Geminicoccus roseus DSM 18922: one gene and its partner. The protein of the gene in region 1 binds, or shares a complex with, the protein of each later gene. Links are inferred from orthologs where the notes say so. Each region holds a gene or a part of one and is shown in the gene's direction. Other genes may lie near its edges. The genes, in order: tsaD and tsaE.

What was found.
Region 2: the proteins of tsaD (region 1) and tsaE are in contact, whole or in part, in a crystal structure (PDB 6N9A), measured with the Thermotoga maritima proteins. The link is inferred for Geminicoccus roseus DSM 18922 from one-to-one orthologs. Residues at the interface, in WP_004082750.1 of Thermotoga maritima: Cys10, Asp11, Arg49, His50, Leu82, Gly84, Gly135, Gly136, Glu154, Thr155, Leu156, Asp157, Asp158, Ser159, Glu162, Asp165, Lys166, Arg169, Leu170, Tyr175, Lys213, Thr214, Leu217, Tyr218, Gln221, Arg222, Asn324; in WP_004082108.1 of Thermotoga maritima: Leu37, Gly38, Lys46, Lys57, Val59, Lys60, Ser61, Thr63, Phe64, Thr65, Leu66, Met67, Val69, Pro71, Tyr82, Arg83, Leu84, Asp86, Asp88, Phe89, Asp93, Ile128, Asp130, Glu131, Arg134.

What each region holds. Positions count from the first base shown.
Region 1 is NZ_KE386572.1:3,419,243-3,426,696, forward strand. What follows is about bases 1,343-4,198. They hold tsaD (tRNA (adenosine(37)-N6)-threonylcarbamoyltransferase complex transferase subunit TsaD), read left to right. Parts: upstream 1,343-2,161; coding sequence 2,162-3,235; downstream 3,236-4,198. Other genes in these bases: hemC (hydroxymethylbilane synthase), read right to left, coding at 1,343-2,105; GEMRO_RS0117140 (GlxA family transcriptional regulator), read right to left, coding at 3,255-4,198. Also shown: GEMRO_RS0117120 (COG4223 family protein), read right to left, coding at 1-394; GEMRO_RS30210 (uroporphyrinogen-III synthase), read right to left, coding at 492-1,190; more of hemC, read right to left, coding at 1,200-1,342; more of GEMRO_RS0117140, read right to left, coding at 4,199-4,232; GEMRO_RS0117145 (sarcosine oxidase subunit beta family protein), read left to right, coding at 4,491-5,741; GEMRO_RS0117150 (sarcosine oxidase subunit delta), read left to right, coding at 5,803-6,084; GEMRO_RS0117155 (sarcosine oxidase subunit alpha), read left to right, coding at 6,081-7,454.
Region 2 is NZ_KE386572.1:4,835,857-4,843,442, forward strand. What follows is about bases 1,755-4,742. They hold tsaE (tRNA (adenosine(37)-N6)-threonylcarbamoyltransferase complex ATPase subunit type 1 TsaE), read left to right. Parts: upstream 1,755-3,026; coding sequence 3,027-3,458; downstream 3,459-4,742. Other genes in these bases: ahcY (adenosylhomocysteinase), read left to right, coding at 1,755-2,980; GEMRO_RS31495 (aminoglycoside phosphotransferase family protein), read left to right, coding at 3,455-4,390; addB (double-strand break repair protein AddB), read left to right, coding at 4,396-4,742. Outside these bases: quaternary ammonium compound efflux SMR transporter SugE, read left to right, coding at 211-525; GEMRO_RS0123865 (DMT family transporter), read left to right, coding at 650-1,525; more of ahcY, read left to right, coding at 1,685-1,754; more of addB, read left to right, coding at 4,743-7,317; double-strand break repair helicase AddA, read left to right, coding at 7,314-7,586. UniProt on the Escherichia coli protein: Required for the formation of a threonylcarbamoyl group on adenosine at position 37 (t(6)A37) in tRNAs that read codons beginning with adenine.

The sequences.
Region 1 (7,454 bases):
GGGTGCTCTTCACGTCGGACAGGCCGCCGGTCTGCTGCTCCGCCGTCTGCGCGGCCTGGTCGACCTTGCCGCTCAGGTCGGACAGGTTCGCCTGCACCTGGTTGAGCTGGTCGGACAGGTCGGAGGTGGTGCCCGTCAGGCTCGCCAGGCTTTCCGCCCGCTGCTCGACCGCGGCGATCCGCTGCTCCAGCTCCGGCGGCGGCGCCATCGCCGCCGTCGCGGCGTCGATCCGCCCCTGCACGTAGTCCGGCAGGAACAGGATGCCGCCCACCAGGACCAGGGCACCGCCGATCACCCCGCCGATCAGCGCCGCGGTGAGCCGCCGATAGCTCGGCGGGTTCGACCCCGAACCAGGCTTCGTCTCCTCGGCGGTGCTGTCGATCACGTCGGCCATGTCTCTTCCCGGAGCGTCGGTATTGCGGTGAAGGTAAACTGATGAGGTCAAGTTACCAGGGCTCGGCCTGGGCGCCGCTCTAGCCAGGATGGGGCTATCATCCGGGCGCGGGGGCATCAAGCAGGTCGAGCAGGGCCCGTTCGTCCGGCCGCGTGGCGATCCGGACACAAGCGAAGCGGCCGGGATCGAGCGCCTCGGCCACGTTTCGCGACAGGCAAAGCGCCTGGATGCCCCGCAGGTCGTGGCCCTGCGTCAGGGCGGCGAACACGCCTGCGGTGCGCGGGGAGAACAGCAGGACGGCGTCCAGCCGCCCGGCCTGGACCGCGGCCGCGGTCGCCGGCTTCAGTTGGGCGGCGGCGCGCGCCCGGTACACCGACAGCCGGCGGTAGGTGAAGACATGCGCCTCCAGGACCGCGCGCAGTTCCGGGCGGATGTCGGTTCCCGCCAGATGAAGGACGGCGCCGTCCGCCGGGCTGAGCCGGTCCCGCACCGTCGCCGCCAGCCCGACAGCATCGCCCGGCCCGGCCACCACCGTGCCGGCCCCGGCCGCTTTCACCCGCTGAGCCGTGGCCTCGCCCACGCAGAAGACCGGAACCAAAGGGCCGAGGCTTGCCAGCGCCGGCACGGCATGGCGGCTGGTCACCAGTACCGCCTGCACGTCGGACAGGTCCGGCCGCGCAAAGGCGAGCGGCTCGATCTCGAGCATCGGATCGACCAGCACCTCGTGGCCCTGGGCGGCGAGGGCGTCGGCGAGCCGGCGGGAATCCTCGCCCGGCCGGGTCAGCAGCACCCGCATCGCGTGGGCTCAGCGCAGGGCGGCGAGGGCATGGCCGACCCGCTCGCCCAGCTCGGCGGGGTCGTCGCCTTCCGCCGCGTGGCGGTGCACCGAGCGGCCGTCGGGCGACGCCACCAGCCCGTCCAGGCGCAGGCGCCCGTCGGGCATGCGCTGGGCCAGCCCGGCGATCGGCGTGCGGCAGGAGCCGTCCAGCACCCGCAGCATCGCCCGCTCGCAGGCGACGCAGGCATGGGTCTGCGGATCGTCGAGCCTGGCCAGGAAGTCCGCCACCCGCTGGTCGCCCAGCCGCGCCTCGATCCCGATGGCGCCCTGGGCGACGGCGGGCAGCATTGCCGACGGATCCAGCGGCACGGCCGGCACGTCCTCCATGCCGAGCCGGTCCAGCCCCGCCTTCGCCAGGAAGGTGGCCGCGACATCGCCCCGTGCAAGCTTGGCCAGACGGGTCTGCACGTTGCCGCGGAACGGCACGACCTCCAGGTCCGGCCGCAGCGCCAGGAGCTGGGCCTGTCGGCGCAGCGACGCGGTTCCCACCACGGCCTGGCGCGGGATCGCCTCCATGTCGGCGAACGGCCCGATCAGCAGGTCGCGGACGTCGGCGCGGGGCAGCATCGCCAGGATGTCCAGCCCGTCCGGCAGGACGGTCGGCATGTCCTTCATGGAGTGGACGGCGAGGTCGATCTCCTTGGCATAGAGCGCCTCCTCGATCTCCTTGGTGAACAGGCCCTTGCCGCCGATCTCGGCGAGCGGCCGGTCCAGCACCCGGTCGCCGGTGGTCTTGATCACCCGGATGGTGATCGCGTCCTCGATCGCCAGGTCCGGCCAGGCCTCGAACAGGGCGGCCCGGACGATCTCGGCCTGGGCCAGGGCCAGGGGCGAACCACGCGTACCTATGATGAGCCGGATCGGGCTGGTCATGATCTCTTCGACAACGTAGGGCCAAGCGCCGATACGCGTGGCTGGAGTGCATCCGCTTGGCAAGGGTCGTTCTCGGAATTGAGACATCGTGCGACGAGACTGGCGTGGCGCTGGTCGACGAGGATCGGCGGGTCCTGGCGGAGACCGTGCGCACCCAGCTGGACGAGCACGCGCTTTATGGCGGGGTGGTGCCCGAGATCGCCGCCCGCGCCCATGTCGAGAGCCTGGATCGGCTGGTCGCCCGGGTCATGGCGGAGGCCGGGCTCGGCTTTGCCGACCTGTCGGCGGTGGCCGCCACGGCCGGGCCCGGCCTGATCGGCGGCCTGCTGGTCGGGCTGACCACCGCCAAGGCGATCTGCCTGGTCCACGGCCTGCCGTTGATCGCCGTCAACCATCTGGAGGCGCATGCGCTGACCGCGCGCCTCACCGACGACGTCGCCTTTCCTTATCTTCTGCTGCTGGTGTCCGGCGGGCACTGCCAGCTGGTCGAGGTGAACGGCGTGGGCAGCTTCCGGCGCCTGGGCTCCACCGTCGACGACGCGCTGGGCGAAGCGTTCGACAAGGTCGCCAAGATGCTGGGGCTGGGCTTCCCGGGCGGCCCCGCGGTCGAGCGCGCCGCGGCATCGGGCGATCCGGCGCGCTTCGACTTCCCGCGGCCGATGCTCGGCCGTCCGGGCTGCTCCTTTTCCTTCAGCGGCCTGAAGACCGCCGTGCGCCAGGCCATCCTCTCGATGACCCCGGAGGAGGCGCGGGCGGCGGTGCCGGACATCTGCGCGAGCTTCCAGGCCGCGGTGGCCGCCAGCGTCGCCGACCGGACCGTGCGCGGCCTGCGCCTGTTCCAGGAACGTCATCCGGGCGTGCCGGCGTCCCTGGTGGTCGCCGGCGGCGTTGCCGCCAACGCGGCGCTGCGCGAGGCCCTGCGCCAGCTCACCGCAAAGCGCGGCGTCCGGCTGGTCGTGCCGCCGCCCAGGCTCTGCACCGACAACGGCACCATGATCGCCTGGGCCGGGATGGAACGCCTGGTCCTGGGCCAGGCCGATCCCCTGGACACCCCGGCCCGCGCCCGCTGGCCGCTCGACCCGGCGGCGGAGCCGGCCCTGGGCGGCGGCGGCAAGGGGCCGAAGGCCTGAGCGGCAGGTCCGGCCCCGGTCAGGCCGCCGCCAACCGCTCCTGCCTGGGGGTCTTGCCGTACATCTGCCGGTAGCAGGTCGAGAAATGCGAGGCCGACACGAACCCGCACGCGCAGGCGACGTTCATGATCGGCAGGTCGGTCTGGTAGAGCAGGTGGCGGGCCCGCTCCAGGCGCAGCTCCAGATAATATTGCGCTGGCGTCCGCCCCAGATGCTTCTTGAACAGCCGCTCCAGCTGCCGGCGCGACATGCCGACATATTTGGCGAGCTGGTCCTGGCCGAGCGGCTCCTCGACATTGGCCTCCATCAGCTCGATCGCCAGGATCAGCTTGGGATGGTGGACGCCCAGCCGCACCCGGATCGGCATGCGCTGGCGGTCCTCGGCGCTGCGCACCCGGTCCAGGATGCACTGCTCGGACACCCTGGCCGCCAACTCGTCGCCATGGGCGCTGCTGATCTTCTGCAGCATCAGGTCCAGCGCGGCGGTGCCGCCGGCGCAGGTGAACCGGTTGCGGTCGATCTCGAACAGGTCGGCGGTGACGTTCACGTCCGGAAAAGCTTCGACGAAGCCCGGGATATTTTCCCAGTGGATCGTGCAGCGGTAGCCGTCCAGCAGGCCGGCCCGCCCCAGGATGTGGGCGCCGGCGCAGATCGAGCCGATCTGGGCGCCGCGCCGGTCGGCCCAGCGCAGCCAGGCCAGCACCTCCTTGTCCAGGTAGCGCTCCGAATGCAGGCCGCCGCACACCACGATCGTCGGCGGGCGGCTGGTCGAGATCTCGAACCTTCCCATCGGCAGGCCGGCGGACACGTCGATGCCGAGCGAGGAGGTCACCGGCTCGCCGTCCTTGCTCAGGATCACCCAGCGGTAGAGCTCCTTGCCGGCCATCCTGTTGGCGATGCGCAGGGGCTCCAGGGCCGCCGAGAAGGCGATCATCGTGAAGCTTGGCACCAGCAGGAAGGCCACGATTTCCGGCTGCGGCTGGTTCTGCTCGGTCATGCTGGCTCTTCGTCCGACAGACGGTCCCTACATGACATGACGCTGGCAGTTTCGTGATTGCGACACAAGTGAATCGCGAGATGGAAACGTCGCGGAAACTTGCCGGAGGCGCCGATGCGACGTCGCGTCGCAGGTGCGGGGACGTCGCTGCGGGACAAGTGGGGGGCAGTTGCGCCGCTAGACGGACCAGGGCGGGCAACGCTACTCCTCACCCCCGATCGGCCAGCTTCTTGGCCGGGCCACCAGCACGACCAGAGCATGACCCGCTTCTCGATCTTCTCGCTCGCGAAGAACGCCATGACCGGCCATTCCAAGTGGCCGGAATACTGGCGCAGCCCCGAGCCGAAGCCGGCCTACGACGTCGTGATCATCGGCGGCGGCGGCCATGGCCTCGCCACCGCCTACTATCTCGCCAAGGTCCACAAGATCACCAACGTCGCGGTGATCGAGCGGGGCTGGCTGGGCGGCGGCAACACCGGCCGCAACACCACGATCTGCCGCTCCAACTATCTCTACGACGAGAGCGCCGCCCTCTACGACCACGCCATGAAGCTGTGGGAAGGGCTGTCCACCGAGCTGAACTACAACGTGATGTTCAGCCAGCGCGGCGTGATGATGCTGGCGCACAACATCCACGACATGCAGGTCACCCGCCGCACGATCCACGCTAACCGGCTGAACGGGGTCGACAACGAGCTGCTGACGCCTGAGCAGGCCAAGGAATTCTGCCCGCCGCTCAACATCTCCAAGGACATCCGCTACCCGGTCATGGGCGCAGCGCTGCAGCGTCGCGGCGGCACCGCCCGGCATGACGCGGTGGCCTGGGGCTATGCCCGCGGCGCCGATTCCATGGGCGTCGACATCATCCAGAACTGCGAGGTGACCGGGATCCGGGTCGAGCAGGGCAGGGCGGTCGGCGTCGAGACCAGCCGCGGCTTCATCAAGGCCGGCAGGATCGGCTGCGTCGCCGCCGGCCACTCCTCGGTGGTGGCGTCCATGGCCGGGATCCAGCTGCCGCTGGAAAGCTTTCCGCTCCAGGCGCTGGTGTCCGAGCCGGTCAAGCCGGCCTTTCCCTGCGTGGTGATGAGCAACACGATCCACGCCTATATCAGCCAGTCGGACAAGGGCGAGCTGGTGATCGGTGCGGGCACCGACCAGTTCATCTCCTATTCCCAGCGCGGCGGGATGCAGATCATCGAGCACACCCTGGAAGCGATCCTGGAGCTGTTCCCGATGTTCTCGCGGATGCGGATGCTGCGCTCCTGGGGCGGCATCGTCGACGTCACCCCCGACCGCTCGCCGATCATCGGCAAGACGCCGGTAGAGAACTTCTTCATCAATTGCGGCTGGGGTACTGGCGGCTTCAAGGCCACGCCCGGCTCGGGCCACGTCTTCGCCCACACGCTGGCGACCGGCGAGCCGCACCCGATCAACGCGCCGTTCGGGCTGGAGCGGTTCGTCAACGGCCGCCTGATCGACGAGGCGGCGGCGGCGGCGGTGGCGCATTGATGGCGCATCGCCTCCGGGCTTCCTCGTTCCGGCCTTCCCGTCCTTTCACAGGCTCCCGCCCATGCTCCTGATTTCCTGTCCCTATTGCGGGCCCCGTGCGGAGACCGAGTTCCGCAACGGCGGCGAAGCCGGCATCGTGCGGCCGACCCGCAGCGCGGAGATGTCCGACGGCGAGTGGGCGAACTACGTGTTTACACGAACGAACCCGAAGGGCCGCTTCCACGAGCGCTGGTGCCATGTCCAGGGCTGCGGCCGCTGGTTCACCGCCGTGCGCGACACGGTGAGCGACGACTTTGAGGGCTTCCACAAGGTGGGCGAGCCGGTGCCGGAGAACGGCCGATGAGCCAGAAGGCCCGCATCGCGCAGGGCGGCCGGATCGATCGCAGCCGGACGATCCGCTTCACCTTCGACGGCAAGAGCTACGCCGGCCATCCGGGCGACACCCTGGCCTCGGCGCTGCTCGCCAACGACGTCCACCTGGTCGGCCGCTCGTTCAAGTACCACCGCCCGCGCGGCTTCCTGTCCGCCGGCGCGGAGGAGCCGAACGCGCTGGTCCAGATCGAGATGGGCAACGGCCGCTCCGACCCGAACTTCAAGGCCACCCAGGTCGAGCTGTTCGACGGCCTGGTCGCCCTGAGCCAGAACCGCAAGGGCTCGCTGCGCTACGACCGCACCGCGGTCAACGACCGGCTCGCCGCGTTCCTGCCGGCCGGCTTCTACTACAAGACCTTCAAGTGGCCCGCCTCGTTCTGGACCAAGGTCTACGAGCCGCGCATCCGCGAGGCCGCCGGCCTGGGCAAGGCGCCGACCGAGCCCGACCCGGACCATTACCTGCACCGCCATGTCTGGACCGACGTGCTGGTGGTGGGCGGCGGCCCCGCCGGGATCGCCGCGGCGCTGGCCGCCGCGCGCACCGGTGCCAGGGTCATCCTGTGCGACGAGCAGCCCGAGCTGGGCGGCTCGCTCCTGTCGGAGAGCGGCCGGGGCGTCACCGTCGACGAGGTCGCGCCGCAGGAATGGCTGGCGCGCGCGCGGGCCGAGCTGTCCCAGCATCCCGAGCTGACCGTGCTCACCCGCACGACCTGCTTTGGCTACTACGACCACAATTATCTGGGCCTCCTGGAGAAGGTCACCGACCATCTGAAGGATGCGCCGGCGGAGCTGCCGCGCCAGCGCCTGTGGCGGGTGCGCGCGAAGCAGGTGGTGATCGCGGCTGGCGCCATCGAGCGGCCCCTGGTGTTCCCGGACAACGACCGGCCCGGCATCATGCTGGCCTCGGCGGCGCGCACCTACCTGAACCGCTACGGCGTCCTGGTCGGCCGCGAGGTGGTGGTCTGCACCAGCGACGACAGCGCCTACGACGCGGCGCTCGACCTGCACGCGGCCGGCGCCAAGGTCACGGTGGTCGACCAGCGCCAGACGCCTATCGGCGAGCGGGTCGTCCAGGCGCAGACCGCGGGGATCACCATCCTGCGCGGTCGGGGCCCCGTCGGCAGCCATGGCCGCTTCCGGGTCTCGCAGGTCCATGTCCAGGCCCTGGACGAGGCGGGCCGGCCGATCCTGGGCCAGGTCCAGCCGCTGAACTGCGATGCGCTTCTGATGTGCGGCGGCTGGAACCCCACCGTGCACCTGTTCAGCCAGAGCCGCGGCAAGGTCCGCTACGACGACGGGCTGGCCTCGTTCGTGCCGGGCCGGGGCCATCAGCCCGAGCGG
Region 2 (7,586 bases), 1.4 Mb from region 1 along the record:
GCATGGGTAGCAGACACAGCTGGACCGGATCCGGTTGAGGGGCCATCTCGGTGTTCGGGCCAAAGCCGGTCGTGCGCCATGAAGCTTGACCACGGTTGCCGAACATTGTTGGCGCGGGCATAGCCGTGCGGCCGCGGCGGGGACGACCCTGCCGCAGATGGCCTAGTCTATTCCGGGGACGACCCCGAACGACGCTTTGGAAGATGCGTGATGTCGTGGATCGTCCTGTTCTTCGCCGGCCTCTTCGAGATCGGCTGGGCGGTAGGCTTGAAGTATACCGAGGGCTTCACCCGTGTCGTGCCGACCGTCCTGACGGTGGGGTCGATGGTCGTCAGCCTGGCGCTGCTCGGCCTGGCGCTGAAGAACCTGCCGCTGGGCACCGCCTACGCCGTCTGGACCGGGATCGGCACGGTCGGCACAGCCTTGCTCGGGATCTACCTATTCGGCGAAGCGGCCACGGTGGCCCGGCTGCTCTGCATCGGGCTTATCGTCAGCGGGATCGTCGGGCTGAAACTGGTGCACTGACCTCCGGACCACCGACTGCCCGGGATTGCCCGGTAGCGCCTCGCGTGGTCTGGTCGCCACCGACCGGATCACCTGTCCGGCCCAGGCGGCTTTCTTCCGTCCGGGATGACGGCTGGGAGCCGCCTTGTCCGAACTTCTTGGCATGGCCGCGGGCGTCGGCTCCGCTGTCATCGGTGGCACCGCCATTACCGGCATCCGCTATCTGGCTCCGTCCACCGACCCGTTCACGCTGGCCGCGATCCGTTTCGGTATCGGGGTCTGCATCCTGCTGCCGATCGCCTGCCTGAAGAACGAGCGCTGGCCGGCCCTGCGCGACCTCCCGGTGGTGGCCGGGCTGGGTCTCCTGTTCTTCGTTCTGTTCCCGGTGATCCTGAACGGAGCGCTGATCTGGACCACCGCGGGTCGTGCCGCTCTCACGCTGGCTACCCTGCCGCTGCTCACCATGGCGGTGGCGGCGCTGATGGGCGCAGAGCCATTCACCGCGCGCAAGGCCGTGGCCGCGGTGATCGCGTTCAGCGGCGTCGCCGCGGCGCTGGCGGGAGGCTTGCGTGCCGTCCCGGCGGGTGCCTGGAAGGGCGACCTCCTGATGCTGGGCGGAGCCCTTTTCCTGGCCTTCTACAACATCTGGTCGCGCAAGTTCATCGTGCGGTCTGGCCCGCTCCGGTTCACCTCGGTCGGCATGGGCGTGGCGGTCCCGGTCCTGCTGCTGGCGGCATGGATGGTCGACGGGTTCGCCTCCGTGGCGGCATTCGACCGGACCAAGGCATGGGCGGCGGTCTATGTCGGAGTGTTCGGCGGTGCTGCGGCCTACTGGCTCTGGGCCGAGGCGATTGCACGAACCACCCCCACCCGGGTCGCCATGGCCATCACCATCAACGCGGTCGCCGCCAGCGCCGCGGGCGCCATCGCTCTGGGCGAGCCGATCGGCTGGTCGCTGGTGCTGGGGATCGCTGCCGTGGCGGTGGCAATCGGCCTGGCGACCCGGCCGGACCGGACGTAAGCGCGCAGGCCGCACCACCCCGGCTTGCCCGATCATATGCACTATGCTTTATATCCGCTGACCACGCGGGCGGTTGTCCCGGCTCCTGTCCACGGCCCATGGCCGACGAGCGACGAACGAAGACCGCGCCGCCACCAGACCGGAATCCTGAAGAAAACCATGGCTCAGTTCACCGATTACAAGGTCGCCGACATCGGCCTCGCCGCCTGGGGTCTGCGCGAGATCCTGCTCGCCGAGAAGGAGATGCCCGGCCTGATGGCGCTGCGCGCCGAGTACGGCGACAGCCAGCCGCTGAAAGGTGCGCGGATCGCCGGCTCCCTGCACATGACCACCGAAACGGCGGTGCTGATCCGCACGCTCAAGCATCTGGGCGCGTCGATCCGCTGGTCCTCCTGCAACATCTTCTCCACCCAGGACCAGGCCGCCGCGGCGATCGCCGCCGAGGGCGTGCCGGTGTTCGCCTGGAAGGGCGAGACCGAGGAAGAATACGAGTGGTGCCTGCGCCAGACCATCAAGGGTCCGGACGGGTGGACGCCGAACATGATCCTGGATGACGGCGGCGACCTCACCCTGGTCATGCACAACGAGTACCCGGAGCTCATGAAGGAGGTGCGCGGCATCTCCGAGGAGACCACCACCGGCGTGCACCGTCTCTACGACATGGCCAAGGCCGGCAAGCTGCTGGTCCCCGCCATCAACGTGAACGACAGCGTCACCAAGTCGAAGTTCGACAACCTGTACGGCTGCCGCGAGTCGCTGGTCGACGGGATCAAGCGCGCCACCGGGCTGATGATGGCCGGCAAGGTCGCGGTGGTGGCCGGCTTCGGTGACGTCGGCAAGGGCTCGGCCGAGAGCCTGCGCTCGCAGGGTGCTCGTGTGGTCGTCACCGAGATCGACCCGATCTGCGCGCTGCAGGCGGCGATGCAGGGCTACCAGGTCCTGACCATGGATGAGGCGGCGCCGCTCGGCGACATCTTCGTCACCGCGACCGGCAACATCGACGTGATCACCATCGACCACATGCGGGCGATGAAGGACTCGGCGGTGGTCTGCAACATCGGCCACTTCGACTCCGAGATCCAGGTCGCGGCGCTGCAGAACTACAAGTGGGAGGAGGTCAAGCCGCAGGTCGACGAGATCGAGTTCCCCGACGGCAAGCGGATCGTGCTGCTCGCCAAGGGCCGGCTGGTCAATCTCGGCTGCGCCAAGGGCCACCCGGCCTTCGTGATGTCGGCGTCCTTCACCAACCAGGTGCTGGCGCAGATCGAGCTCTGGCAGAATGCCGACAAGTACGAGAACAAGGTCTACACCCTGCCCAAGCATCTCGACGAGAAGGTCGCCGGGCTGCACCTCGAGAAGCTGGGCGTGAAGCTCACCAAGCTCAACGAGCAGCAGGCAGCCTATATCGGCGTGACCCAGCAGGGCCCGTTCAAGCCCGAGCACTATCGCTACTGATCGAGGCGCTCCCCTGAGCGAGGCTCTCGTCCTCGACCTGCCGAGCCTGGCCGCGACCCACCGGCTCGCGGCCAGGCTGGCAGGCGTCCTGCGGCCAGGCGACCTGGTCGGCCTTTCCGGCGACCTCGGCGCCGGGAAGTCGGAGCTGGCCCGTGCCGTGATCCGGGCGCGCGCCGGGGCCGAGATCGAGGTTCCCTCGCCCACCTTCACCCTCCTGCAGATCTACGAACTGCGGGATCTCCTGATCGGCCACGCCGACCTCTACCGCCTGGGCGATCCGGACGAGGTCCGGACCCTCGGGCTGGAGGACGTGGTTGAGCGGGGCGCCCTGCTGGTCGAATGGCCGGAACATGCCGAGCACCTGCCGGGCGACCCGTTGATGCTGACCCTGCAGGAGACGGAGCGGCCGAATGCGCGGCGGCTCCGGATCGACGCCTCGGCCGGCTGGGCCGACCGGATGCGGACGCTCCAGCCTTGAGCCGCCCCGAACGCCTTTCCGATTTCCTGGCGGGGACGGCCTGGGCCGGCGCACGCCGGCAACCGCTGACCGGCGACGCCTCGCTGCGCCGCTACGAGCGGCTGCAGGACGGCCCCTCGCCGGCCCTGCTGGTCGATGCGCCCCCGCCGGAGGACACGGCGTTGTTCGTCCGGATGGCCGGCTGGCTGCGGGACCAGGGCCTGCTGGCGCCGACGATCCACCAGGCCGATGAGGAAGCGGGCTTCCTGGTCGTGGAGGACCTGGGCGACAGCCTGCTGGCTCAGCTGTGCCATGCCCGGCCGGAACAGGAGAAGCCTCTATACACCAGCGCCTGCGACGAACTGCTGCGACTGCAGCGGGCCAGGGTACCGGCCTTCCTGCCGGCCTACGACGACGACTTCTTCCTGTTCGAGATCGGGATCTTCACCGAGTGGGCGGCCGGGAGCCTGACGGAAACGGCACGCGCCGATCTGCTGGCGCTCTGGACCGGGATTCTGCCGCTCGCCCGGGTCGGCGCGGACGTGGTGATCCACCGGGACTTCCACGCGCTCAACCTGATCCAGGTCGGCGAGCGGTTCGCCCTGATCGACTTCCAGGGCGCGCGGATCGGGCCCGCCGCCTACGACCTGATCTCGCTGCTGGTCGACGCCCGGCGGGACGTCGCCGACGACGCGGCTGCGGCTGTTGCGATGCGCTACCTGGAAACGCGGCCGGAACTGGACCGGGACGCCTTCGCCGCCGCCTGCGCCATCATGGCCGCGCAACGGACCACCAAGATCCTGGGCCTGTTCCGCCGGCTGGCGAAGCGCGACGGCAAACCGGCCTATCTGGACCTCCTGCCAAGGGTGCAGGGCCAGCTCGAACAGGCGCTGGCCCATCCGGTGCTGGCGCCGATCCGGGACTGGCATGGACGCCACGGGTTCGGTAGCTGAGGCGGATGAGCCTCTGGACCATTCCCTTCACCACCGCGTTCCTGCCTGCCCTGGTGTGCGGGCTGGATGCCATGTTCGGCGAACGGCTGGAGGAGGCCCTGATCCTGCTTCCTTCCCGGCGCGCCGTGCTTGCCCTCCGCGAGGCGCTGCGCCCAGCCGATGGTTCCACGCGGCTGTGCCCGCGCATTCAGCCGATCGGCGAGGTCGAGGAGGATGCCCTCCTGCTGGATCCGCTGAGCGCGCTCGATTTGCCTCCGGCGATCGACCCGGTCCGGCGCCGGCTCCTCCTCGCGCGCCTCGTGCGCAAGGTGGAGGAAGCCTCCGGGCACACCCCCAACGTCGATCGCTCGATGCGGCTGGCCGGCGACCTCGCCCGCTTCCTGGACGAACTGCAGACCGAGGAGATCGAGCCCGGCGGCCTGGAGCGGCTCGTGCCGGAAGACCTGGCCGAACACTGGCAGCGCACGCTCGCCTTCCTCAAGATCCTGGAACAGGCATGGCCGGACCTGCTGGCCGCCGAGGGCCGGGTCGATCCGGCCAGGCGCCGGCGCCTCCTGCTGGAGGCGCAGGTGCGCAACTGGCAGGAGCAGCCGCCCGCCTTCCCGGTGATCGTGGCCGGGGTGACCGGCACCATCCCGGCGGTGGCGCGGCTGATGGAGACCGTGGCCGCCCTGCCCGAAGGCCATCTGGTGCTGCAGGGGTTCGACAGCCATGCGCCGGCTGCGGCCACGCCGACCCATCCTCTGGCGCCGCTGGCGACGCTGCTGGAGCGGATCGGCGCAGATCCCGCCGAGGTACGGCCCTGGCCGGGCGCCAGAGCAGCCAGGCCACGCGAGCTTCTCGCCAGGCGTATCGGCGAGGTCCTGCCCGACGGCGACGATCTTCCCGCCGCTGCGATCCAGGGACTGACCATCGAGACCTGGCGCGAGCCGGCCGCAGCGGCGGTGTCGACGGCGCTGCACCTCCGCCAGGCAATGGAGGAGCCGGACCGGACCGCCGCCCTGGTCACCACCGACCGCAACTTCGCCCGCCGGGTCGCGATCGAGCTCTCCCGCTACGGGATCGTGGTCGACGACAGCGCCGGCACGCCTCTCGACCAGACGCCTCCCGGCAGCCTCCTGCTGCTGGCCGCCCATGCCGCCGTGGAGGCGTTCCCGCCCGCGGCTCTGCTGGCGCTGCTCAAGCACCCGCTGACCCGGGGCGGCAGCGACCAGGGCCGCTTCCGGCGGATGGTGCGGGCGCTGGAGCGGGGCGTACTGCGCGGGCCTCGCCCGGCCGGCGGGCTGGACGGCATCCTGGCGATGCTGCGGGACCCGGACAGCCGCTGGTCCGCACCGGTGGCGCCTGAGGTCCTGGCGGAGTGGTTCGGCGGGTTCGCCGCGGCGGCAGCTCCCCTGGCCGAACTGCTGAGCGCATCCGAACCGGCTCCGCCTGCCGAGGTGCTGCGCCGCCATCTGGCCTTGGTGCGCTGGCTCACCACCGACGAGGACGGCAGCGACGCTGAGTTCTTCGCGCGTGAGGCCGGCGCCGAGATCGCCCAGTTCCTGCCGAGGCTGGAAGCGGCCTTAGTGGACGAGGACCCAATGCCGCCCTCGGCTTGGCCGGCGCTCCTGGCGGTCCTGATGGCGGAGATCCCGGTGCGTCCGCGCAGGCCGCGCCACCCGCGCATCGCGATCCGCGGGCGCTTCGAGGCACGCCTGCTCGACGCGGACCGGGTGGTGGTGGCCGGCCTGGACGAAGGTGCCTGGCCGGAGGACACCGATGCCGGCCCATGGCTGAACCGGGCGATGCGGCAGACCCTGGGCCTGCCGCCGGTGGACGCGAAGATCGGCGTGGCCGGACACGACCTGCTGGGCCAGTTCGCCGCGGAGGAACTTGTCCTGGTGCGCTCCAGGCGGGATCCTACCGGGAGCCCGACCACGCCATCGCGCTTCCTGGTACGGCTGGAGGCAGCCCTGCGCGGGCCGGACCTGCTGGCCCAGGCGCAGGCCGGCCCAGAACGCGCGGCGCTGGTGGAGCAGCTTGATGCCAGCCATCCGGCGACCCGGCGAATCGAGCGGCCCCGGCCGCAGCCGCGCCGCTCGGCGAGGCCCACCGAGATCTGGGCCACCGAGGTCGAGACCCTGCTGGACGATCCCTATCTCTTCTACGTCAAGAAGATCCTGGGCCTGCGCGAGCTGGAGCCGGTGGACGCGCAGGCGGGCGCGGCCGAGCGCGGCAACGCCGTGCATCATGCCATGGAGGCGTACGTGCGCGCCTGGCCGGACCTGCTGCCGGCAGCCCCCTTGGAGGAATTGCGCACCCAGGGCATGGCCGCCTTCGCCCGGTTCGCCCACTATCCCCAGGTGACGGCGCTGTGGTGGCCGCGCTTCCTGCGCGCGGCAGAGATGGTGGTGCAGGCGGAGGTCGCCCGCCGCTGCGAGGGCATCCAGGTCCTGGCCGAGCGCAGCGGTGCCTGGCCGGTCCTGCTCGGCGAGCGGCGGGTCGAGCTGAAGGCCAAGGCCGACCGCCTGGAGCGTCTTCCCGATGGCCGGGTCAGGATCGTCGACTACAAGACCGGCCAGATCCCATCGGCGAGGGACGTGGCCGGGCTCCGCCGCCCGCAGATCCTGATCGAGGGGCTGATCGCCCGCAACGGCCGGTTCGGCCATCTGGCCAACTGCGAGGTCGCCGAACTGGCGCTCTGGAGCCTGGCCGGGCGCGGTGCCTTCGACACGACCCTGAGCGACGACCTCGCGACCTGCCTGGACCAGCTGGAAGAGAACATCGTCCGGCTGCTGGCCTGGTTCGACGATCCTGCCAATCCGTTCGTCGCGGTGGCCAAGGCCGAGGTCGCGCGCCGCCAGGATGGCTACGATCACCTGTCCCGGGTCGCGGAATGGACCGCGGAGCCGGAGCGGCCGGCCGGTACCGAGGACCTGCCATGAGCTGGAAGCTGCCGCCGCCGCCCACGCCCGCCCAACGCGACGCCGCGGATCCCACCTGCTCGGTCTGGGTCACCGCCAACGCGGGCACCGGCAAGACCCGCGTGCTGGCCGACCGGGTCCTGCGCCTGCTGCTGGCCGGCAGCCCGCCCGACACGATCCTGGGCCTGACCTTCACCAAGGCGGCCGCCGCGGAGATGATCGAACGAATCGAGGCGCGTCTGGCCGCCTGGTCGGGGGCTGCCGAACCGGAACTTGTCGCGGACCTGGAG